DNA from 3 places in the Streptomyces sp. NPDC048637 genome. Region 3 is predicted to be linked to each of the others. Evidence: predicted binding sites of a transcription regulator. Region 3 holds the regulator's gene; each other region holds the start of a gene.
The links. Region 3 encodes HrcA, which represses chaperone genes, less so after heat shock. Its sites were predicted from a motif close to TTNGCACTCNGNNNNNCNGAGTGCNAA; they were not measured.

Region 1 (7,509 bases), on a different contig from region 3:
CCGGTGCGTCTGCACGGAACCGGTGGTTCCGGCGGAGGGGCCCGATCGTGCGGACTCCGTGGACGGATACCGCGGTACCGGTGCGGTGGGCGCGCCCCCATTGGCGCGCGGCGGGTGCCCCGCCATTCGCAGCAGTCTCGCGTGGGGTGAGGGCAGACGCCACTTGATCTTGGGGCATGGTCACTGCCCTCCCGGGGCCGCCGCCGACGGGCAGCCGGGGGCGGGAGCGTCTCGTACGGCACCGTACGACGCCCCGCCGGCCAGTGCTGCGGCGGTCATCGCCAGGCCGGCGGCCAGTAAGCGCTGTCGCGTGGTCCGTCCCCATCGGTGCCGGCCGCCACCGGCCCGCACCGGTGTGAAGTGCGGTACTTCACATGGCGGGGGAGCAGGGAGCGGCAGGGAGAGGAGATCGGGGCCGGTAAGGGAAAAGGGAGGGGGAGAGGGCGAAGGAGCGGGGGAGGGCGAAGGAGCGGGAGAGGTGCGGGGCATGGTGGTACCGCCTGTGGTGATGAGGGGTCGGGTGAACCGCTGATCACCACCGTGCCGGAAGGCTCCGCCCGCCCGCTCCGGGCTGTGGACGACCCCGCCGTTGTGGACAACTCGGCCACCCGGGAGGGGGAGGCCGAGCGTCCTGAGGGAGGCCGAGCGTCCTGGGGCGTTACGGCAGGTCGATGCCCAGGTCCCAGCCGGTGTGGGCGCCGGTGCACAGGCAGTCGCGCGCGGCGTTGTCGGGGAGGCCGGCGATCGCGTCGAAGAGGACCTCGCGCAGCCGGCCGACGTTCTCGGCGAAGACCCTGAAGACTTCGTCGTGGGAGACGCCCTCGCCGGTCTCGGTGCCCGCGTCCAGGTCGGTGACCAGGGTCAACGAGGTGTAGCAGAGACTCAGTTCGCGGGCCAGGACGGCTTCGGGGTGGCCGGTCATGCCGACCACCGACCAGCCCTGTGCGGCATGCCAGCGCGATTCGGCGCGGGTCGAGAAGCGGGGGCCCTCGATGACGACAAGGGTGCCGCCGTCGACCGGCTCCCAGTCCCGGCCGCGGGCTGCCGAGACGGCGGCCCGGCGCCCGGTGGGGCAGTACGGGTCGGCGAAGGCCAGATGGACGACGTTGGGGACGCTCCCGTCGGGGAGGGGCTCGCCGTCGAAGTAGGTCTGGGGACGGGCCTTGGTGCGGTCGACGAGCTGGTCGGGGACCAGGAGGGTGCCGGGGCCGTATTCGGGGCGCAGTCCGCCGACCGCGCACGGGCCGAGAACCTGGCGTACGCCGAGCGAACGCAGCGCCCACAGGTTGGCGCGGTAGTTGATGCGGTGCGGCGGGAGGTGGTGGCCGCGGCCGTGCCGGGGCAGGAACGCGACGTGGCGGCCGGCGATCTCTCCCACGAACAGCGAGTCGCTCGGGCGCCCGTACGGGGTGTCCACTGTGATCTCGGTCACGTCGTCGAGGAAGGAGTAGAAGCCCGATCCGCCGATAACGCCAATCTCCGCGTCAGCCATGCCGGTCACACTATCGGGGCGCGGTGGCGGGGGAGGGTGGGTCTGAGAGGAAAGAAAGCCGTGAGCGACGGACCCCGCCTTCGGTGACGGCGGGGTCCGGAGAAGTGCGGGTCAGGCGGCGGAGCTGGTGCCCGAGGTGCTGCCGGCCGACGAGGTGGTGGCCGGGGCGGAGGGCTTGCTGTCGGAGCTGCCGGACGAGGAGCTCGACGAGTCCGAGGAGGACGTCGCGCCCGACGAGGAGCTCTTCGCGGGGCTGCTGCTGGACGACGAGCCGCGGCTGTCGTTGCGGTAGAAGCCGGAGCCCTTGAAGACGATGCCGACCGCGGAGAACACCTTCTTGAGGCGTCCGTTGCAGGCGGGGCACTCAGTGAGCGCGTCGTCGGTGAACTTCTGCACCGCCTCGAGGCCCTCGCCGCACTCGGTGCACTGGTACTGGTAGGTCGGCACTTGTCTTCCTCCTGGCACTCTCACTCGATGAGTGCTAACGACGCTCCATATTGCAGTATTCCCGCCCGCCAGTCCACCGTGACCGGCGGACGGTGACCGACTCCACGCTCGGTCAGGCGCGCGCCAGCTCCCTTTCCCGGTCGTAGGAAACCGCCGGGACCTGGGCGTCGGCGCCGAGCGCGGGGCCGGCGGCGGCCACGGTCGAGGAGTGCGGCAGCAGGTGGGCGCGGAGCGCCAGCAGCACCGTCAGGGCCAGCGCCGTACCGGCCAGCGGCACCAGGAATCCGGTGCTCGGCCCGAAGCGGTCCGCCAGCTGGCCGGCGGAGGTGGTCGCGGCTGCCTGGCCCAGCGCGACCGCACCGGTCAGCCAGGTGAAGGCCTCGGTGCGGGCGGCGGCCGGCACCAGCGACTCCACGAGCGTGAAGCCGGTGATCAGGGCCGGGGCGATGCACAGGCCGACGACCAGGCCGACGGCGCCCAGCAGCGGCACCGCGGTGACCGCCCACAGCGGGGTGGTGGCCAGCGTCAGCAGCCCGTAGGCGACCAGCAGCCGGCGCCGCGGGCCGATCTTCCAGGCGATGGCGCCACAGGCGACACCGGCGAGCATGTTGCCGCCCGCGAAGATCCCGTAGAGCACACCGCTGATGCCGGGCTGCCCGATGTGGTGGGTGAACGCCGTCAGCGAGACCTGCATACCGCCGAAGACGGCACCGATGCCGAGGAACGCCACGATCAGGACGCGTACGCCGGGCACCGACAGCGCCGAGACGCGGGGCCGGTCACCGGACTGCGCCCGGTGCACGGCCGGCTGGCTGCGCCGCTGCGCGGCGAACAGCAGCCCGCCGGCCAGTGTCAGCGCGGCCTCGGCGACCAGCCCGGCCGCCGGGTGGACGCCGGTGCACAGCGCGGTCGCCAGCACCGGGCCGACCACAAAGGTGAACTCGTCGGTCACCGACTCGAAGGCGGCGGCCGTCGGCATCAGCGGGCTGCCGCCGAGCCGGGCGGCCCAGCGGGCCCGCACCATCGGGCCGACCTGCGGCGTCGAGGCGCCCGTGGGGACCGCCACCGCGAACAGCGCCCACAGGGGGGCGTGGGCGAGGGCGAGGGCGATCAGCGCCGCGACACCGGTGACATGCACCAGGACGCCGGGGATCAGCACCGCGCGCTGGCCGAAGCGGTCGGCGAGCTTGCCGTTCTGCGGGGCGAACAGGGCCATCGAGACACCGGTCGCGGCGGACACCGCGCCGGCGGTGCCGTAGGAGCCGGTGGTGGATTCGACGAGCAGCACGATGCCGATCGTCAGCATGGCGAAGGGCTGCCGGGCCAGAAAGCCGGGCAGCAGGAATGTCCATGCACCAGGGGTGCGGAGCAGTGATCCGTATCCGGAACGGGAGTCCTTGACCGCGGATGCCACGGCCGGGCCTTTCTGCCGCCTGGTAGCGCCACCCGCGAGGTCGTCATGGGTACGCGCCGAGAGCTGTCCTCTCGCGCAGGACCGAGTGATACCGCGTGGTCCGCACCGGAGAGGTGGCTGCGTAAGGCAGGGGGACCGCGGCCGCCGAGCGGTCGCGCCAGCTCTGCATCAGGCAGAGTTGGTTCGTCGATGTTGCGTTTTCATACTACAGGCCGTGGCGTGTGAAGCCCTGGGATTGGTCAGGGCTTCACACGGAATCCCTTGGTATCCGTGGAGAGATACAGCACATCTCCGGCCCCGGAGCTTCGGTGGGACGTCAGTGGTGGCCGCGCCGCCCCGAGGGGCCGCCGGTCCCCAGCCAGCCGGCCAGCTTGCCGCCCTGGGAGACCGCCTGCAGCCGCCGCTCCGCCGCGTCGCGCACCGGGTCGGTGGCGACCACCAGCAGCTCGTCGCCGCGCCGCAGCACCGTGGAGGGCGCGGGCACGAAACTGGAGCCGTCCCGTACGACGAGGGTGACCGCGGCACCCGCGGGCATCCGCAGCTCGCCGACCTCGACGCCGTGCATACGGGACGTCGGGCCGATGGACATGGACAGCAGATGGCCGCGCAGCCGCTCCAGGGGCGCCGACTCGATGCCCAGGTCGGCGGCCTCCTCGTCCTCGCCCAGCCGCAGCCGCTTGGCCAGCCAGGGCAGCGTCGGCCCCTGGATGAGGGTGTAGACCACGACCAGGACGAAGACGATGTTGAAGACCCGTTCGCTGCCGGGAACATCGCCCACCATCGGGATGGTGGCCAGCACAATCGGTACCGCGCCGCGCAGCCCGGCCCACGACAGCAGGGTCTTCTCCCGCCAGGGCACCCGGAACGGCAGCAGCGCCACGAACACGGACGTCGGCCGGGCCACGATCGTCAGGATCATGCCGATCAACAGCGCCGGGACGATGTCGTCGATCAGGTTGTGCGGGGTCACCAACAGGCCCAGCAGGACGAACATGCCGATCTGGCCGAGCCAGCCGAGGCCCTCGGCGAAGCCGCGGGTGGCCGGTGAGTGCGGCAGTTTGGCGTTGCCGAGGATCACCGCGGCCAGGTAGACGGCGAGGAAGCCGGAGCCGTGCGCCAGGGCACCGGCCGCGTACGCGGAGACCGCGATGGCCATCACGGCGATCGGGTACAGCCCGGACGCGGGCAGCGCCACATGACGCATGCCGTACGCGCCGAGCCAGCCGATGGCCAGGCCGATGGCGGCGCCGATCGCCAGCTCCAGCGCGATCTCACCGAGCAGGGCGTACCAGTGCTCGACTGGTCCCGCGGTGGAGAACGCGACGACGAGGATGACCACGGGGGCGTCGTTGAAGCCGGATTCGGCTTCCAGTACACCGGTCAGGCGGGCCGGCAGCGGCACGCTGCGCAGCACGGAGAAGACGGCCGCGGCATCCGTGGAGGAGACCACGGCGCCGATCAGCAGCGCCTGGCGCCAGTCGAGCCCGGCCAGATAGTGCGCTCCGGCCGCGGTGACCCCCACGCTCACCGCGACGCCGACCGTCGAAAGCACTGCCGCCCGGGGCAGTGCCGGTTTGATTTCTTTCCACTTGGTGCCCAGGCCGCCCTCGGCGAGGATCACGACCAGCGCGGCATAGCCGAGGAGTTGGGTCAGCTCGGCGTTGTCGAAAATGACGCCGCCAGGCCCGTCCTGGCCTATGGCGACGCCTATCCCCAGGTAGATGAGCAGGCTGGGGAGCCCGCTGCGCGAGGAGAGCCGTACCGCGGCGACCGCAATGAGCAGTACGAGCGAGCAGATCAGCAGGAGTTCGTTGAGATGGTCGACAGTCAGGAGCTGATCCTTCCTCGCACGGGTTCCGGGGGGCGGGCTTTCCTTACCGTATCTAGTTACTGAGGCTAACAATTTACCATTACTTGAAGGTTGGATGTGCTGGCGGTGACTCCGCGTAGGGGTCGCCGAACCCGTGCGCCTATGGTTGCTCCAGCACTCCCACCCTGCCCCTCGAAGGACAGAGATGCCCGCCAACAAGTCCGGCCCAGTCCCCAGGAAAAAGAAGGGGCGGCGCGGCCGCCTCGTCGCGATTACGGTCGTGCTGCTGCTCGTGGCGGGCATCGGCTTCGGCGCGTTCTGGGGTGTCAGTACCGTCCGCGCCTCGTTCCCGCAGACCACGGGCTCGCTCAAACTCCCGGGTCTGACCAACCCGGTGGACGTCACCCGCGACGCCAACGGCATTCCGCAGATCTACGCCGACACCGACGAAGACCTCTTCCGCGCCCAGGGATACGTCCAGGCCCAGGACCGCTTCTGGGAGATGGACGTACGGCGCCACATGACCGCCGGACGGCTCTCGGAGATGTTCGGCAAGAGTCAGGTCAAGACCGACTCGTTCCTGCGCACCCTGGGCTGGCGCGATGTGGCGCAGAAGGAGTACGACACCAAGCTGTCGCCCAGCACCAAGAAGTACCTCCAGTCCTACTCCGCGGGAGTCAACGCCTACCTCAAGGACCACGAGGGCTCGGCGCTGTCCCTGGAGTACGCGGCCCTGGACTTCGAGAACGACTACAAGCCCGAGAAGTGGACGCCGGTCGACTCGGTGGCCTGGCTCAAGGCGATGGCCTGGGACCTGCGCGGCAACATGCAGGAAGAGATCGACCGCTCCCTGATGACCAGCCGCTTCACCCCCGCGCAGATCGCCCAGCTCTACCCGGCATACCCGTACAAGCGGAACAAGCCGATCGTCGAGGGCGGTGCGGTCGACCCGGCCTCCAAGGAGTTCAAGCCCGGCGGTACGGCGAACGCCGCCCCGGCCGGCCCCGGCGGGGTCACCGCGGGCCTGCAGTCGCAGCTGTCCTCGCTGTCCAAGACGCTGGACGAGGTCCCGGCGCTGCTCGGCCCCAACGGCAACGGCATCGGCTCCAACTCCTGGGTCGTCTCCGGCGCCCACACCACCACCGGCAAGCCGCTGCTCGCCAACGACCCGCACCTGGCACCGCAGATGCCCTCGCTCTGGTACCAGATGGGCCTGCACTGCCGCAGCACCGGACCCCGGTGCAACTACGACGCCTCCGGATTCACCTTCTCCGGTATGCCCGGCGTCGTCATCGGCCACAACCAGGACATCTCCTGGGGCATGACCAACCTCGGCGCGGACGTCACCGACCTGTACCTGGAGAAGGTCAACGCCGACGGGTACTTCTTCGACAACAAGCAGCAGCCCTTCATAACCCGCAAGGAGACCATCAAGGTCGCCGGCGGCGAGAGCCACGAGATCACCGTCCGGTCCACCAGGAACGGGCCGATCGTCTCCGACCGCGACGACGAACTGGCCGATGTCGGCAAGGACGCCCCGGTCGGCAACGCCGCCCCGGACCGCGGTGACGGCTACGCCGTATCGCTGCGCTGGACCGCACTGAACCCCGGCAAGTCCATGGACGCCGTCTTCGAGCTCAACCGCGCCAAGGACTGGAACAGCTTCCGCAAGGCCGCCGGGCACTTCGAGGTCCCGTCCCAGAACCTGATCTACGCCGACACCAAGGGCAACATCGGCTACCAGGCCCCGGGCCGGATCCCCGTCCGCGGCAAGGGCGACGGCCAGTTCGACGGCACCTACCCGGCGCCCGGCTGGGACCCGAAGTACCAGTGGACCGGCTACATCCCGCAGAAGGCCCTGCCATACGAGTACAACCCCAAGCGCGGTTACATCGTCACCGCCAACCAGGCCGCCGTCGACGAGAAGTACCCCTACCTCCTCACCAAGGACTGGGGTTACGGCTCCCGCAGCCAGCGGATCAACGACCTGATCGAGTCGAAGATCAAGGCCGGCGACACCGTCTCCACCGACGACATGCAGGCCTTCCAGAAGGACAACAGCAGCGAGATCGCCCGGCTGCTGACGCCCTACCTGACGAAGATCGACATCAAGGACAAGTACGTCCGCGACGCCCAGCAGCTGCTGGAGGGCTGGGACTTCACCCAGGAGCCCGACTCCGCCGCGGCCGCCTACTTCAACGCCGTCTGGCGCAACACCGTCAAGCTCGCCTTCGGCAACAAGATGCCCAAGGAACTGCGCCCCGACGGCCAGTGCCTCACCGTCCGCCCGGCCGACGAGACCGGCCCCGCCGACGAGAACGACAAATACATCCGCGAATGCGGTGA
Region 2 (7,509 bases), on a different contig from region 3:
ATCGACTTTGCCGTCGCGGTCGAAGTCGCCGGCGGCCAGCGCGGCGCCGAAACGGTCGTGCAGGGTGGGGGCGGGGTCGGCGAGAGTGGCGCTGCCCTTTCCGGAGAGGCCGCCGGACGCGCCCCACAGAATCTGCAGGGTGCCGCCGTCGGCGTCGGCCGCGACATCCTCGTGCGGGGCGGCGACGGCGAGGTCGGCGAAGCCGTCGGAGTTGAAGTCGCCGGCGGCGAGGCTTCCGCCGAAGAAGTCGTCGGCCTCGGCCGCGCCGGGCACGCCCGGGGAGTTCTGGCTCAACGTGGTGTGCCGGGAGGCGTCCACGCCGTGCGCCGAACCGTAGAACACGGTGACGGCACCGGCCGCCTTCTTTCCGTCGACGGTCGCGGCGGGCGCGGCCACGGCGAGATCGCGGTAGCCGTCGCCGTTGAAGTCGCCCTGGCGGCCGTTGGCGGCCGACGCGGCGCGGTCCGCGGCGGAGGCGGTGCCGGTGGCGGCCGTCAGCAGGCCGGCCGCCAGCGCGGTGGCGGCCGCGGTGGCCAGGGTCATACGGAGGTGCTTGGGCATGCGGGGCTCTCCTGCTGCCTGCGGGATGCGCGGGGCATCCACTGCTGAATGGTGGGCCGGACGGCCGTGGGCAGCAGAAGGCGTTCTTCCCATGCCCGTACGGCAGTTGGCGCACAGGAGACCCATGAGGGGCGGGGAGGGTTGTGGTGGAGTAGTGAAGACGGCGTGAAGTAGAGGTGTGGGTGGCGGGGTAGGTCCGGGCCGGGGTCCGTACCGGCGGGGCACAGTAGGCTCGGCGCATGGGGATCCGGTTACGCCGCCCGTGGCGCGCCAGGCTGATCGTGGCGGGCACCGCTCTCGTCCTCGCCGTCGGCGGCGTGACAATGCTGCTCTGGAGCGAGATGCCACCGCCGTACGTGCCGCCGCCACAACTGCCCGGTGCGCACGGCATCAGGGTGGTCCAGGCCTACGAGAGCACGCTGGACCTGGATCTCGACACCCCGCCGGAACCGGCCACCGTGGGCGGCGCCGTCCTGCTGGCGGTGAGCGGGGGCCTGTGCGTCGGGGGCTGCTTCATCCGGCGCAAGGAGCAGGCACGGCGCCCCTGATCGCGCCCCTTCCCACAGCAGACCGCCCGCCGGAAACCCCACAGGCCCCCCGCAAACCCCGCAGCCCGCCCCGAAGAACGCCGTCGGGGCGGCACCCCCCAAGAGGAGGGTGCCGCCCCGACGTACGTGTGGACGTGTGATCCAGAGGATCAGCGTTCTGATCCAGAGGATCAGAAGTCCATGTCACCGCCCGGCATGCCGCCCGGAGCGCCCGCCGCGGCGGCCTTCTCCGGCTTGTCGGCGATGACGGCCTCGGTGGTGAGGAAGAGCGCCGCGATGGAGGCGGCGTTCTGCAGCGCGGAGCGCGTGACCTTCGCCGGGTCGATGATGCCCTCGGCGATCATGTCGACGTACTCACCGGTCGCGGCGTTCAGACCGTGACCGACGGCCAGGTTGCGCACCTTCTCCACCACGACGCCGCCCTCAAGGCCGCCGTTGACGGAGATCTGCTTGAGCGGGGCCTCCAGGGCGAGCTTCACGGCGTTGGCGCCGGTCGCCTCGTCACCGTCGAGGTCCAGCTTCTCGAAGACCGAGGAAGCCTGGAGCAGGGCGACGCCACCGCCGGCGACGATGCCCTCCTCGACGGCCGCCTTCGCGTTGCGAACGGCGTCCTCGATGCGGTGCTTGCGCTCCTTGAGCTCGACCTCGGTGGCGGCACCGGCCTTGATGACGGCCACGCCGCCGGCCAGCTTCGCCAGACGCTCCTGGAGCTTCTCGCGGTCGTAGTCCGAGTCGCTGTTCTCGATCTCGGCACGGATCTGGTTGACGCGGCCCTGGACCTGCTCGCTGTCGCCGGCACCGTCGACGATGGTGGTCTCGTCCTTGGTGATGACGACCTTGCGGGCGCGGCCGAGCAGTTCGAGACCGGCGTTCTCCAGCTTGAGGCCGACCTCCTCGGAGATGACGGTGCCACCGGTGAGGATGGCGATGTCGCCGAGCATGGCCTTGCGGCGGTCACCGAAGCCCGGGGCCTTGACGGCGACGGACTTGAAGGTGCCACGGATCTTGTTGACGACCAGGGTCGACAGGGCCTCGCCCTCGACGTCCTCGGCGATGATCAGCAGCGGCTTGCCGGACTGCATGACCTTCTCCAGGAGCGGCAGCAGGTCCTTCACGCTGCCGATCTTGGAGTTGACGATGAGGATGTACGGGTCGTCGAGCGACGCCTCCATACGCTCCATGTCGGTGGCGAAGTACGCCGAGATGTAGCCCTTGTCGAAGCGCATACCCTCGGTGAGCTCCAGCTCCAGACCGAAGGTCTGGGACTCCTCGACGGTGATGACGCCTTCCTTGCCGACCTTGTCCATGGCCTCGGCGATCAGCTCGCCGATCTGGGTGTCAGCGGCGGAGATGGAGGCCGTCGAAGCGATCTGCTCCTTGGTCTCCACGTCCTTGGCCTGCTCCAGCAGGGCGGCGGAGACGGCCTCGACGGCACGCTCGATACCACGCTTGAGGGCCATCGGGTTGGCGCCGGCGGCGACGTTGCGCAGGCCCTCGCGGACCAGGGCCTGGGCCAGGACGGTCGCGGTCGTCGTGCCGTCACCGGCGACGTCGTCCGTCTTCTTCGCGACCTCCTTGACCAGCTCGGCGCCGATCTTCTCGTACGGGTCCTCGAGCTCGATCTCCTTGGCGATGGAAACACCATCGTTGGTGATCGTGGGGGCGCCCCACTTCTTCTCGAGGACGACGTTACGGCCCTTGGGGCCGAGGGTGACCTTGACGGCGTCGGCGAGCTGGTTCATCCCGCGCTCGAGACCGCGCCGTGCCTCCTCGTCGAACGCGATGATCTTGGCCATGTGAAGTGGTCCTCCCGGACTAATGGGGTCTCCCCTGCTCGAACGCAGTTGAGAGCTTGGGGAAGGATTGCTCCGGACCGCGCTGGCGCCCGCGACGGACGGCCTGCAGACCTGTGTGGTTCCTTGCCCCACGCGGCCTACGGGCCTCACCGACCCGGTCCTTCTTTGTCACTCTCACTGGGAGAGTGCTAACGCCAATGATTAGCACTCGTGGGGTGCGAGTGCAAGCGCCCGGATGGCGTCCCGCCCACCCGGCTGACGGCGGAGGGCGGCCGACCGGGGGCACACAGCCGAAGGCCCGTACCCCCCTCAGGGGTACGGGCCTTCCTCACGCAGCAGTTGGTCGGCGCCTCAGCCGGCCACCCGGACCATGTCCGCCTGCGGCCCCTTCTGGCCCTGCGAGATCTCGAACTCGACCCGCTGACCCTCCTCAAGGGTGCGGTAGCCGTCCATCTGGATCGCGCTGTAGTGGACGAAAACATCCGCACCACCGTCGACCGCGATGAAGCCGTACCCCTTCTCCGCGTTGAACCACTTGACGGTGCCCTGAGCCATGCCTAACTCCCCTATTACTGGCCCTTGCGCAGGACCGCACTCCGCGGACCCGGGTCAGACCTCACCCCGCGAAAGGCCCGTGGGGTGTGCGCCGGAACGCGTCGACCGCCGCTGAATGTATCTGCACAGATGCCCAGAGCAACAGGTCAATCGGACGAGAAATCTGGCGCCGGAGAATCGGCAATATGCGGCGAAATCCCGGTTCTCCAGGGCAAGTCGGGCCGGGCATAGCGCACCTAGGCGACAAATACCGCCCACACTTTGGACACAACTGGTCGCGAACACATATGCGTTCGGCACGCTCACGGTGATATCCGGAGGGGGATCACCCCAATGGTATCTCCTTTCACAACACGGAATTGCCCCGTCCGCTTTCTGGCGGACGGGGCAATTCCGGTCATGCAGGAGAAGAGTTGGCGCAAATCAGCAGCCGCCGGCCACCGCCGGAATGATCGAGATGCCGGCGCCGTCCGGGGTCGGCGTCTCCAGGCCCTGCTCGAAGCGCACATCGTCGTCGTTGACGTACACGTTCACGAAGCGGCGCAGCTTGCCGGCGTCGTCCAGCACACGGGCCGCGATGCCCTGGTGGTTCTGCTCCAGGTCGGCGATCACCTCGGAGAGGGTCGCGCCCTCGGCGGGGACCTCGGCCTGGCCACCGGTGTACGTGCGGAGGATGGTGGGGATGCGGACCTTGACGCTCATGGTTCTGCCTTCCAGGGATACGGAGTACGAGTTCGGGGGGCTGTGGCGCGGCCTCGTCCACCGGACGGGCCGGCGGCCTCAGCCGAGGCCGGCCGCGCGGAACGCGTCCAGGTTCGGACGGATCGTGGCCGTGGGCCCGGAGGTCGGGGCGACCGCGTCAAGTGTCTTGAGGCCGTCACCCGTGTTGAGTACGACGGTGGTCAGGGACGGGTCGAGCAGACCCTCCTCGATCAGCTTCTTGGTCACGCCGACGGTCACGCCGCCCGCGGTCTCCGCGAAGATCCCTTCCGTCCTGGCCAGCAGCTTGATGGCGTCCACGACCTGCTCGTCGTTGACATCCTCCACGGCACCGCCCGTACGGCGCGCGATGTCGAGCACATACGGACCGTCGGCCGGGTTGCCGATCGCCAGCGACTTGGCGATGGTGTTCGGCTTCTGCGGGCGCACGACGTCCTGCCCGGCCTTGAAGGCCGTGGACACCGGCGAGCAGCCCTCCGCCTGGGCACCGAAGATCTTGTACGGCTTGTCCTCGACCAGGCCGAGGGCGATCAGCTCCTTGAGCCCCTTGTCGATCTTCGTGAGCTGTGAGCCGGACGCGATCGGGATGACGATCTGGTCCGGGAGCTGCCAGCCCAGCTGCTCGCAGATCTCGTACGCGAGGGTCTTGGAACCCTCGCCGTAGTACGGCCGCAGATTGACGTTGACGAAGCCCCAGCCCTCGCCCAGCGGGTCCCCGATGAGCTCCGAGCAGAAGCGGTTGACGTCGTCGTAGTTGCCCTCGATGCCCACCAGGTCACCGCCGTAGACCGCGGCCATGACGACCTTGCCGGCCTCCAGGTCGTGCGGGATGAAGACGCAGGACTGGAAACCGGCCCGGCTGGCCGCAGCGCCGACCGCACCGGCGAGGTTGCCGGTGGAGGAGCAGGAGAGAGTGGTGAAGCCGAAGGCGCGGGCGGCCTCGACGGCGATCGCCACGACGCGGTCCTTGAAGGAGTGCGTCGGGTTGCCGGAGTCGTCCTTGACGTACAGACCGCCGGTGACGCCCAGCTCGGCGGCGAGCCGGTCGGCCTTGACCAGGTTGGTGAAGCCGGGGTTCAGGTTCGGCTTCTCGGCCACGTCGGTGGGGACGGGCAGCAGCGGGGCGTAGCGCCAGATGCTGTTCGGGCCGGCCTCGATCTGCTTCCGCAGGCTCTCGGGGTCGCCGCTCGGCAGGTCGTACGCGACTTCGAGCGGCCCGAAACATTCCTGGCACGCGAAGATCGGGCCGAGCGGGAAGCGCTGTCCGCACTCGCGGCAGGACAGGGCTGCGGCGGGACCCAGAGCGACGGCGGGGGTGTTTTCGGTGACTTGCACAGCCATGGAGGCGAGGCCCTTTCTCCTCATCTTCCTCGCGGCGCATCTCGTCGCGAGACGGATTTGGCACCTTCCCTAGCCGGGAGCCTCACGCGCGCGGGACGTCAGCGTCCTGGCGGCAAGACCGGCTGGAGGGTTGCCGGGGCTTCAACGGGCCGTATCCCTCTGCCCCTCTGGATGAGCGGTATGGCGCTGGGCCGAAACCCAGGCGTTTGTGGCGCGGACCCCGACATGCGACGGCCATCCGCGTTGTTCAAGACTGTAACCGAAGGCACTGACAGTTGAGATAGTCGTCCGAACCGCGAGATGGATCACACAGGCCGCCGATCGGGCGGCGACCGAGGAGTCGTAGACGTGCTGGAAGAGGTGGAGGGCTGGCTGAGCAGCCACTCCTGGTCCGCCGCGGACCGCCCGCTGGGGCAGCTGCTGGAGGCGAAGCGCCAGACGGGCCGTACGGTCAGTGTCGTGCTGCCCGCGCTCGACGAGGAAGCCACGGTCGGGGCGATCGTCGCGGTGATCCGTGCCGAGCTGATGACCGAGGCGGTCCCGCTCGTCGATGAGCTGGTGGTGCTGGACTCCGGCTCCACCGACCGCACCGCCGAGGTCGCGGCGGCGGCCGGCGCCCGGGTCGTACCCCGCGACAGCGTCCTGCCACGGCTGCCCGCGCTGCCCGGCAAGGGAGAGGTGCTCTGGCGCTCCCTGCTGGCCACGACCGGCGACATCATCTGCTTCATCGACGCCGACCTGCGCGACTTCTCCCCCGCCTTCGTCTCCGGGATCATCGGCCCGCTGCTGACGGATCCGGACATCCAGTTCGTGAAGGCGATGTACGACCGCCCGCTGGAGACCGGCGGCGAAGGCGCCGGGGCCGGCCAGGGCGGCCGGGTGACGGAGCTGGTCGCCCGCCCCCTCCTCAATCTCCACTGGCCGCAGCTGGCCGGCTTCGTCCAGCCCCTGGGCGGCGAGTACGCGGCCCGCCGCTCCCTGCTGGAGCTGCTGCCCTTCCCGGTCGGCTACGGCGTGGAGCTCGGCCTGCTCGTCGACGCCCTGCACACCGTCGGCCTCGACGCCCTCGCCCAGGTGGACGTCGGCGTACGCAGACACCGCCACCAGGACGGCCAGGCCCTGGGCCGGATGGCCGCCGCGATCTACCGCACCGCCCAACTACGCCTGACCCGCGGCCACTTGGTCCGCCCCCGGCTCACCCAGTTCGACCGCGGCGACGAGGGCTTCGTCCCCCGCACGACGGACGTGGACACCGAGGAACGCCCCCCGATGGCCGAAATCCCGGAGTACGCGGCACGACGGGCGGCGTGAGCCGCGCTCCGTACGTTTGCGCGGATCTGTGGCGGGTTACTTTCGCGACATGGTCTCCGAGCGCAGTGCGGTGCAAGCAGGTGCTGAGGTTCTTGTCGCGTCCAATCGCGGGCCGGTGTCGTACGGCCTGGGGGAGGACGGGACGCTGACCGCCAAGCGGGGTGGTGGTGGGCTGGTGTCCGGGCTGTCGGCGATCGGGCCCGAGACGGATGCGGTGTGGGTGTGTGCCGCGCTCGGTGACGGCGACCGGGAGGCCGTGCGGCGGACGGGTGGTGTGCTGGAGCCGGGCGATACGGGTGGACAGCGCGTCCGGATGCTGGACATTCCGGCCGAGGTGCATGCCGCCGCCTACAACGGCATCGCGAATTCGGTGCTGTGGTTCGTTCACCACATGCTCTATCAGACCCCGCTGGAACCGGTCTTCGATGCGGAGTTCCGGGCGCAGTGGGCGGCCTACGAGACGTACAACGCGGCCTTCGCCGATGCGCTGGCCGAGGGTGCGGCGCCCGGCGCGGCCGTCCTCGTGCAGGACTATCACCTGGCGCTGGTGCCCGGCATGCTCCGCGAGCGCCGTCCCGATCTGCGCATCGCGCACTTCTCCCACACCCCGTGGGCCCCCGCCGAGTACTTCGCGATGCTGCCCGACGACATCCAGCGGAAGCTGGCGCTGGGCATCC
Region 3 (7,509 bases):
GGGTCCTCCCGCAGTATCGCGAGCTTGGCCTCGTAGCCGTCGTCGATGGGCCCGTCGGTTTCGCCCAGATCGGTCTCGTACCAGGTGACCTCGCCGGCCAGCTGCTCGCGGTAGACCTCGACGACGGAGCTGTCGGCCAGCGAGGGCTGCGGCATGAAGAGATTGACGCCGAAAGGCCGGTCGGTCAGCGACCGCAGCTGTTTGATCTCCTGATACATGCCGTCGGCGGTTTTGTAGCCGGCGGCAAGGAAGCCGAGACCGCCGGCGCCGCAGACAGCGGCGGCCAGCTCGGGTCCGGAGCCGCCTCCCGCCATCGGGGCCTGCACGATCGGGTAGCGGCAGAGATCGGTCAGTGCGGTGGGCATGAGCACATCGTGTCACGCCCACCCCACCGCCCCGAACCGGGGCGGTGGCTGCCGAACGGGCCCGGGGAACCTCCGCGACCCCCGGGCCGACCTGGGCTATCGCCCGTTGAACGCATCCTTCAGACGCGAGAACAACCCCTGCTGCCCCGGCTGGAACTGCCCCGTGGGCCGCTCCTCACCGCGGAGCTTGGCCAGCCGCCGCAGCACCTCCTCCTGCTCGGGGTCGAGCTTGGAAGGCGTCTGCACCTCGACATGGACGATGAGGTCGCCCCGGCCGCCGCCGCGCAGATGGGTCACACCGCGCTGGTGCAGCGGGATCGACTGGCCGGACTGGGTACCGGGCCGGACATCGATCTCCTCCACCCCGTCCAGCGTCTCCAGCGGGCACTTCGTGCCCAGCGCCGCCGCTGTCATCGGGATGGTGACCGTGCAGTGCAGATCGTCGCCGCGCCGCTGGAAGACCGCGTGCGGCAGCTCGTGGATCTCCACGTAGAGATCACCGGCGGGGCCGCCGCCGGGGCCGACCTCGCCCTCGCCCGCGAGCTGGATGCGGGTGCCGTTGTCGACACCGGCCGGGATCTTGACGGTCAGCGTGCGGCGGGAGCGGATGCGTCCGTCGCCCGCGCACTCGTGGCACGGCGTCGGCACGACCGTGCCGAAGCCCTGGCACTGCGGGCACGGCCGCGAGGTCATGACCTGGCCCAGGAACGACCGGGTGACCTGCGAGACCTCACCGCGGCCGCGGCACATGTCACAGGTCTGCGCCGAGGTACCCGGCGCCGCACCCTCGCCGCTGCACGTCGTACAGACGACGGCGGTGTCGACCTGGAGGTCCTTGGTCGTGCCGAAGGCCGCTTCGTTGAGTTCGACATCGAGCCGGATCATGGCGTCCTGGCCGCGGCGGGTGCGCGAGCGCGGCCCGCGCTGCGACGCGGTGCCGAAGAACGCGTCCATGATGTCGGAGAAGTTGCCGAAGCCGGCGCCGAAGCCGCCCGCGCCCTGACCGCCGCCCGCCTGCGAGAGGGGGTCGCCGCCGAGGTCGTAGACCTGCTTCTTCTGCGGGTCCGAGAGGACCTCGTAAGCGGCGTTGATCTCCTTGAACCGCTCCTGGGTCTTGGGATCCGGGTTCACGTCCGGGTGCAGCTCGCGCGCCAGCCGACGGAAGGCCTTCTTGATCTGGTCCTGCGAGGCGTCGCGTCCGATGCCGAGGACCGAGTAGTAATCCGTGGCCACTTACGACTCCGCGAGGATTTGTCCGACGTAACGTGCCACTGCGCGTACCGCTCCCATCGTTCCGGGGTAGTCCATGCGGGTCGGTCCGACCACGCCGAGTTTGGCGACTGCCTCGTCGCCCGAACCGTAGCCGACCGTGACGACCGATGTGGACGCCAGGCCTTCGTGGGCATTCTCATGCCCGATACGTACGGTCATGCCCGAGTCCTTGGCCTCCCCGAGCAGCTTGAGCATCACCACATGCTCCTCAAGGGCCTCCAGCACCGGCCGGATGGTCAGCGGGAAGTCATGCCCGAAGCGCGTGAGATTGGCGGTACCGCCGATCATCAGCCGCTCTTCGGTCTCCTCCACCAGAGTTTCCAGCAACACCGCCAGCACTGTCGAGACCGTGCCGCGGTCGTCCTGCTCGAAGGACTCCGGGAGATCCTGCACCAACTGCGGCACATCCGCGAACCGGCGCCCCACGACCCGGCTGTTGAGCCGGGCCCGCAGATCCGCCAGGGAGGTCTCGCCGAACGGTGCCTGGCAGTCGATGAGCCGCTGCTCGACCCGCCCGGTGTCCGTGATCAGCACCAGCATCAGCCGGGCCGGGGCCAGGGCCAGCAGCTCGACATGCCGGACCGTGGACCGGGTCAGGGACGGGTACTGCACGACCGCGACCTGCCGGGTCAGCTGCGCCAGCAGGCGGACCGTGCGGCCCACCACGTCGTCGAGGTCGACGGCGCCGTCGAGGAAATTCTGGATCGCCCGCCGCTCCGGGCTGGACAGCGGCTTCACACCGGCCAGCTTGTCGACGAACAGGCGATAGCCCTTGTCGGTCGGGATCCGCCCGGCACTCGTGTGCGGCTGGGCGATGAAACCCTCGTCCTCCAGGGCCGCCATGTCGTTGCGGATGGTGGCCGGGGAGACGCCGAGCTGATGGCGTTCGGTGAGGGCCTTGGAGCCGACCGGCTCCTCCGTCCCCACATAATCCTGGACGATGGCGCGCAGCACTTCGAGCCTGCGTTCGCTGAGCATCCCGCGCACCTCCAGTCCGGCCGTCCGCCGTCTCGACTCTCCTGGCACTCACACGGGCCGAGTGCCAGACCCGGAGCCAGTGTACGGCCGAGTAGCACGGACACGGCAAGGGCAGCCGCGCACAGCACCCGCCCGATGACCGTGTTCGGCCGATCTGTCGGGCAACGCTATCGCGATGGCGCTAGCGTCTCGGTATGCACAGTGCTTGGGAAGAGGCCGGTTGGGAACAGCTCGGTGACGGTGTCGCCAGACGCCGGATGCCGAGGTGGGACGAGACGATCGGGGTGATCGCGGGGACGGCCGGCGTCATGATCGTCGACACCGGAGCGACCCTGCGCGACGGCGCGGATCTGCGGCGCGCGATCCGCGGTGTGCTCGGCCGGGAAGTGACGCATATCGCGCTCACCCACCCCCATTTCGATCATGTCCTGGGCACCGCCGCCTTCGCGGGCGTCGAGGTTTTCGGCGCGGCCGGACTGGGCGAGCTGCTGCGCCGCGGCAAAGACGAGCTGCGGCACGACGCGATACGGCACGGCGTCGACCGCGACGCGGCCGCCGAGGCCGCCGATCTGCTGGTCGCCCCGCACCACCACGTCCACGACCAGCTGACCGTCGAGCTCGGCGACCGGCAGGTGCTGCTCGCCAATGTCGGTCCCGGTCACACGGCCCACGATCTGGCGGTCCTGGTACCGGGCCGGGGCGGGTCCCCGGAGATCGTCTTCTGCGGCGATCTGGTCGAGGAGTCCGGCGAACCCCAGGCGGGCCCGGACGCGCTGCCGCAGCGGTGGCCCGGCGCCCTGGACCGGCTGCTGGCCCTCGGCGGCGAGCACGCGCGGTATGTGCCCGGCCATGGCGCCGTGGTGGACGCCCGTTTCGTCCGCGCCCAACGGGACGCCCTCGCCGCCCGCTTCGGCGTCGCCCCCTCCTGACCACCGCCCGCTCACCCGACGGACAGGCCCCCATGCAGAGCAAGCGCTACAGCCCCGACCTCACCGCGCCGTGGAAGAAGCAGCGCCCCGCGCCCGAGGTACCCGCCGATCCCGATCTGGTCGTCGAGGAGGTCACCTCGGGTTTCTGCGGCGCGGTGATCCGCTGCGAGAAGACGGCACAGGGCCCGACGGTCACCCTGGAGGACCGCTTCGGCAAGCACCGCGTCTTCCCCATGGAGCCTCGCGGCTTCCTCCTGGAGGGGCGGGTGGTCACGCTCGTACGCCCCCAGGGCAGGCCGGCGGCCACCGCTCCGGCGCGTACGGCGTCCGGGTCGCTGGCCGTGCCCGGCGCCCGCGCGCGGGTCGCCCGCGCCGGGCGCATCTATGTGGAGGGCCGGCACGACGCCGAGCTGGTGGAGCGGGTGTGGGGCGACGACCTGCGCATCGAGGGCGTCGTCGTGGAGTACCTGGAGGGCATCGACGACCTGCCGGCGATCGTCCGCGGCTTCGCCCCCGGCCCGGACGCCCGCCTCGGCGTCCTCGTCGACCATCTCGTGCCCGGCTCGAAGGAGTCCCGTATCGCGGCCGAGGTGACCGGTGATCATGCGCTGGTGGTGGGCCACCCCTACATCGACGTCTGGGAGGCGGTGAAGCCGTCCTCGGTCGGCATCCCGGCCTGGCCGTCCGTCCCGCGCGGCCAGGACTGGAAGACGGGCGTGTGCCGGGCCCTGGGCTGGCCGGAGAACACGGGGGCCGCCTGGCAGCGGATCCTGTCCTGCGTGCGGTCCTACAAGGACCTGGAGCCGGCGCTGCTGGGGAGGGTGGAGGAGTTGATCGACTTCGTCACGGCCGGCGGTGCGGCCTGACCCCGGGGAGCGTCCCGAACTCGCCGGTGTCCAGCTCCAGCTCGAGCAGGTCCAGCGGCACGGAGTCGCCGAACTTGGTGATCCGCTGGACCCTGTAGTCGGCCTCATCACCGCCGCCGACAGGTTCGGTGAGCAGGACGCAGTGGGCCACGATGGGATCGATGATCAGGTAGGCGGGCACCTTGCCCGCGGCGTAGATCGAGCGCTTGATTCCGTAGTCCCGGTCCACGCTGTTCTTGGAGACGACTTCGACGAGCATCGTGACCACTTCGGACGGCAGCAGCCGCCCGGACTCCGGTCCGGCGTCGCTTTTCAGCACCACGAGATCGGGCACCGGTTCACTCTGCTCGCTCAGAATGTCGATGTCCTGGGTCATCAGCCATTCCCAGCGGTCGCTGGGAAGCTGCAGCGCCACGGATCGAACGATCCGGTTGTGGACCAGATCAGGCCCTGCCATCATCACGATTTCCCCCCGGAGGAGCTCCATCTTGATGCCCTCGGGAACCTCAAGGTTCTCGAAGAGCTCCGTCATCCGGCGTTCATCCACAGCGGTCATCTCCATGGCCTCCGTTTCCCGTCGCCGTGTATACGGCACAGGCTAGGAGCAGCCTAGGCGGGCCCACAGGCCCTTCGCATCGGTTCACTCGTTCGAGGACTGCACGTTCTCAGTCCACCAGATCCCGCACCACCGCGTCCGCCAGCAGCCGTCCCCGGAGCGTCAGCACGGCCCGGCCCGCCTCGTACGGAGCGGCCGCCAGCAGCCCGTCCGCCAGCGCCCGCGCCGCCGCCCGCGCGCCCGCCGGGGCGAGGATGTCCAGCGGGCAGCCGTCGGCCAGCCGCAGCTCCAGGAGGATGCGTTCGACCCGGCGGTCCTCGGCCGACAGGAGCTCCCGGCCGGCGCCCGGGGAGCGGCCCTCGCTGAGGGCCTGGGCGTAGGCACCGGGGTGTTTGACGTTCCACCAGCGGACGCCGCCGACGTGGCTGTGGGCGCCGGGGCCGGCGCCCCACCAGTCGGCGCCGGTCCAGTAGAGCTCGTTGTGGCGGCAGCGGGCGGCGTCGGTGGTCGCCCAGTTGGAGACCTCGTACCAGGTGAAACCGGCCGCGGCGAGGCGTTCGTCGGTGATGAGGTAGCGGTCGGCGTGCACATCGTCGTCGGTCATCGGGACCTCGCCGCGGCGGATCCGGCGGGCCAGCTGGGTGCCCTCCTCGACGATCAGGGCGTAGGCGGAGACATGGTCGGGGCCGGCGCCGATCGCGGCGTCGAGGGAGGCCCGCCAGTCGTCGTCGGTCTCGCCCGGGGTGCCGTAGATCAGATCGAGGTTGACGTGCGCGAAGCCGGCCGCGCGGGCCTCGGCGACACAGGCCTCGGGGCGGCCCGGGGTGTGCGTACGGTCGAGGATCTTCAGGACGTGCTGCCGGGCGCTCTGCATGCCGAAGGAGACGCGGTTGAAGCCGCCCGCGCGCAGTTCGTCGAGGTAGCGGGGGCCGACGGACTCCGGGTTGGCCTCGGTGGTGATCTCCGCGCCATCCGCGAGGCCGAATTCCTCGCGGATCGCGGCCAGCATCCGGCCGAGATCGGCGGCGGGCAGCAGGGTCGGGGTGCCCCCGCCGACGAAGACCGTCTCGACCGGGCGCGGATCGTCGCCCAGCACCTTGCGGGCCAGCCGGATCTCCTCCACGACGGTGTCGGCGTAGTTGTCCCGCGAGGCCAGTGCGCCGCCGGAACCGCGCAGCTCGCTCGCGGTGTAGGTGTTGAAGTCGCAGTAGCCGCAGCGGGTCGCGCAGTAGGGCACATGCAGATAGAAGCCGAGGGGGCGTCCGGCGGCATCGGCCGGCGTATGACCGGGCAGCGCCCCGTCCTCGGGCATCGGCTCACCATCAGGCAGTGCGGAAGGCATGGGAACCATTGTCCGTCATGGCGGGGCGGTACCCGTCCGGCGCCGCTGTGCCTCAGGACACCCCGTGCCCCGAGGCCTGCAGGACCAGCAGGGCCAGGTCGTCGTCGGGCGGGGTGGGGCCGAAGGCGTGGACGGTGCTGCGGATGTGGTCCGCGAGGGCGGTGGCACCCAGGCCGGCGCCCGCGGCGAGCGCGGTGGCCAGTCCGTCCTCGTCGTCGAAGAGCCGCCGCCCCGAGCGCCGCTCGGTCACCCCGTCGGTGACACACAGCAGCGTCTCCCCTGGGCAGAGGTCAAACGATTCACTTACGTACGCCGCGTCCTCGACCACCCCCAGCAGCATCTGCGGCGCCGCGACGACCCGGACCGCGCCGTCCGTGCCCAGCACCAGCGGCAGCGGATGGCCGGCGCTGGCGAGGGTGCAGCGGGCGCCGCCGGAGTCGGGGTAGGGGACGATCTCGCCGTAGAGCAAAGACAGGAAGCGGGCCTGTTCGCCCTCCTCGCGGATCTCGACCGGTGCCTCCGCCCCGGCGCCGGCCGCCGCAACCGCCGCCGCGACCGCCGCGACCGAGTCCGCGGCCTCCCGTGCCATGGTCTTGTTGAGCCGGTCGAGCACCGCCGCGACACCGAAGCCGTCGCGGGCCAGCAGCCGCAGCACCGGCCGGGCCAGCCCGGTCACCGCGGCCGCCTCGGGGCCGCTGCCGCAGACGTCGCCGAGCGCGAAGCACCAGCGGCCGTCCCCGGCGTCGAAGAGGTCCCAGAAGTCGCCGCCCGCCCAGGCACCCTCGCGCGGCTCATAGACCACTGCCGACTCCACCCCGGGCACCCGCGCCCGCCCCCGGGGCAGCAGCCGGCGCTGCAGGACCTGGCTGATGCGCTCCTGGCGGCTGTAGGCGCGGGCGGTGGCGACTGCGCGGGCGACCCGGCGGCACAGGTCCTCGATCAGCCCGACCGCCTCGTCGGGGAAGTGCGGCAGTCCGCCCAGGCCGAGCAGCAGGGTGCCGAGCCGCCGGCTGCCGGCGACCAGGGGGCAGGCCAGCGCGGCGCCGCCGGGGCCGTAGCCGCCCGGTTCGTACGGCCAGGGCCAGGGAACGGCTCCCGGTGCGCTGCCGGACGCGCCACCGGGGAGTTCCGGCGGCTGCTTCTCCAGTGCGGTACGCAGCGCATCGATCCGGCTCTCGCTGGTGTGCCAGACGCCGGCGAG

Region 1: a site for HrcA is predicted at 1,951-1,977, ahead of AB0C46_RS11385 (FmdB family zinc ribbon protein). Genes of this name have one in related genera too.
Region 2: a site for HrcA is predicted at 3,071-3,097, ahead of groL (chaperonin GroEL). Genes of this name have one in related genera too.

What each region holds. Positions count from the first base shown of each region.
Region 1 is NZ_JBEZHQ010000006.1:103,679-111,187, reverse strand. It holds gene AB0C46_RS11390 (S-methyl-5'-thioadenosine phosphorylase) at 659-1,492, opposite strand; gene AB0C46_RS11385 (FmdB family zinc ribbon protein) at 1,604-1,939, opposite strand; gene AB0C46_RS11380 (MFS transporter) at 2,052-3,353, opposite strand; gene AB0C46_RS11375 (potassium/proton antiporter) at 3,670-5,184, opposite strand; gene AB0C46_RS11370 (penicillin acylase family protein) at 5,369-7,509, shown strand, end outside.
Region 2 is NZ_JBEZHQ010000018.1:33,731-41,239, forward strand. It holds gene AB0C46_RS22320 (FG-GAP-like repeat-containing protein) at 1-561, opposite strand, end outside; gene AB0C46_RS22325 (hypothetical protein) at 801-1,109, shown strand; gene groL (chaperonin GroEL) at 1,280-2,905, opposite strand; gene AB0C46_RS22335 (cold-shock protein) at 3,257-3,460, opposite strand; gene AB0C46_RS22340 (MoaD/ThiS family protein) at 3,884-4,162, opposite strand; gene thrC (threonine synthase) at 4,241-5,521, opposite strand; SAM riboswitch class I at 5,539-5,699, opposite strand; gene AB0C46_RS22350 (glucosyl-3-phosphoglycerate synthase) at 5,870-6,832, shown strand; gene AB0C46_RS22355 (trehalose-6-phosphate synthase) at 6,882-7,509, shown strand, end outside.
Region 3 is NZ_JBEZHQ010000014.1:114,670-122,178, forward strand. It holds gene AB0C46_RS19655 (nitronate monooxygenase) at 1-365, opposite strand, end outside; gene dnaJ (molecular chaperone DnaJ) at 462-1,598, opposite strand; gene hrcA (heat-inducible transcriptional repressor HrcA) at 1,599-2,615, opposite strand; gene AB0C46_RS19670 (MBL fold metallo-hydrolase) at 2,810-3,544, shown strand; gene AB0C46_RS19675 (DUF3097 domain-containing protein) at 3,577-4,410, shown strand; gene AB0C46_RS19680 (Uma2 family endonuclease) at 4,388-4,972, opposite strand; gene hemW (radical SAM family heme chaperone HemW) at 5,076-6,308, opposite strand; gene AB0C46_RS19690 (ATP-binding SpoIIE family protein phosphatase) at 6,361-7,509, opposite strand, start outside.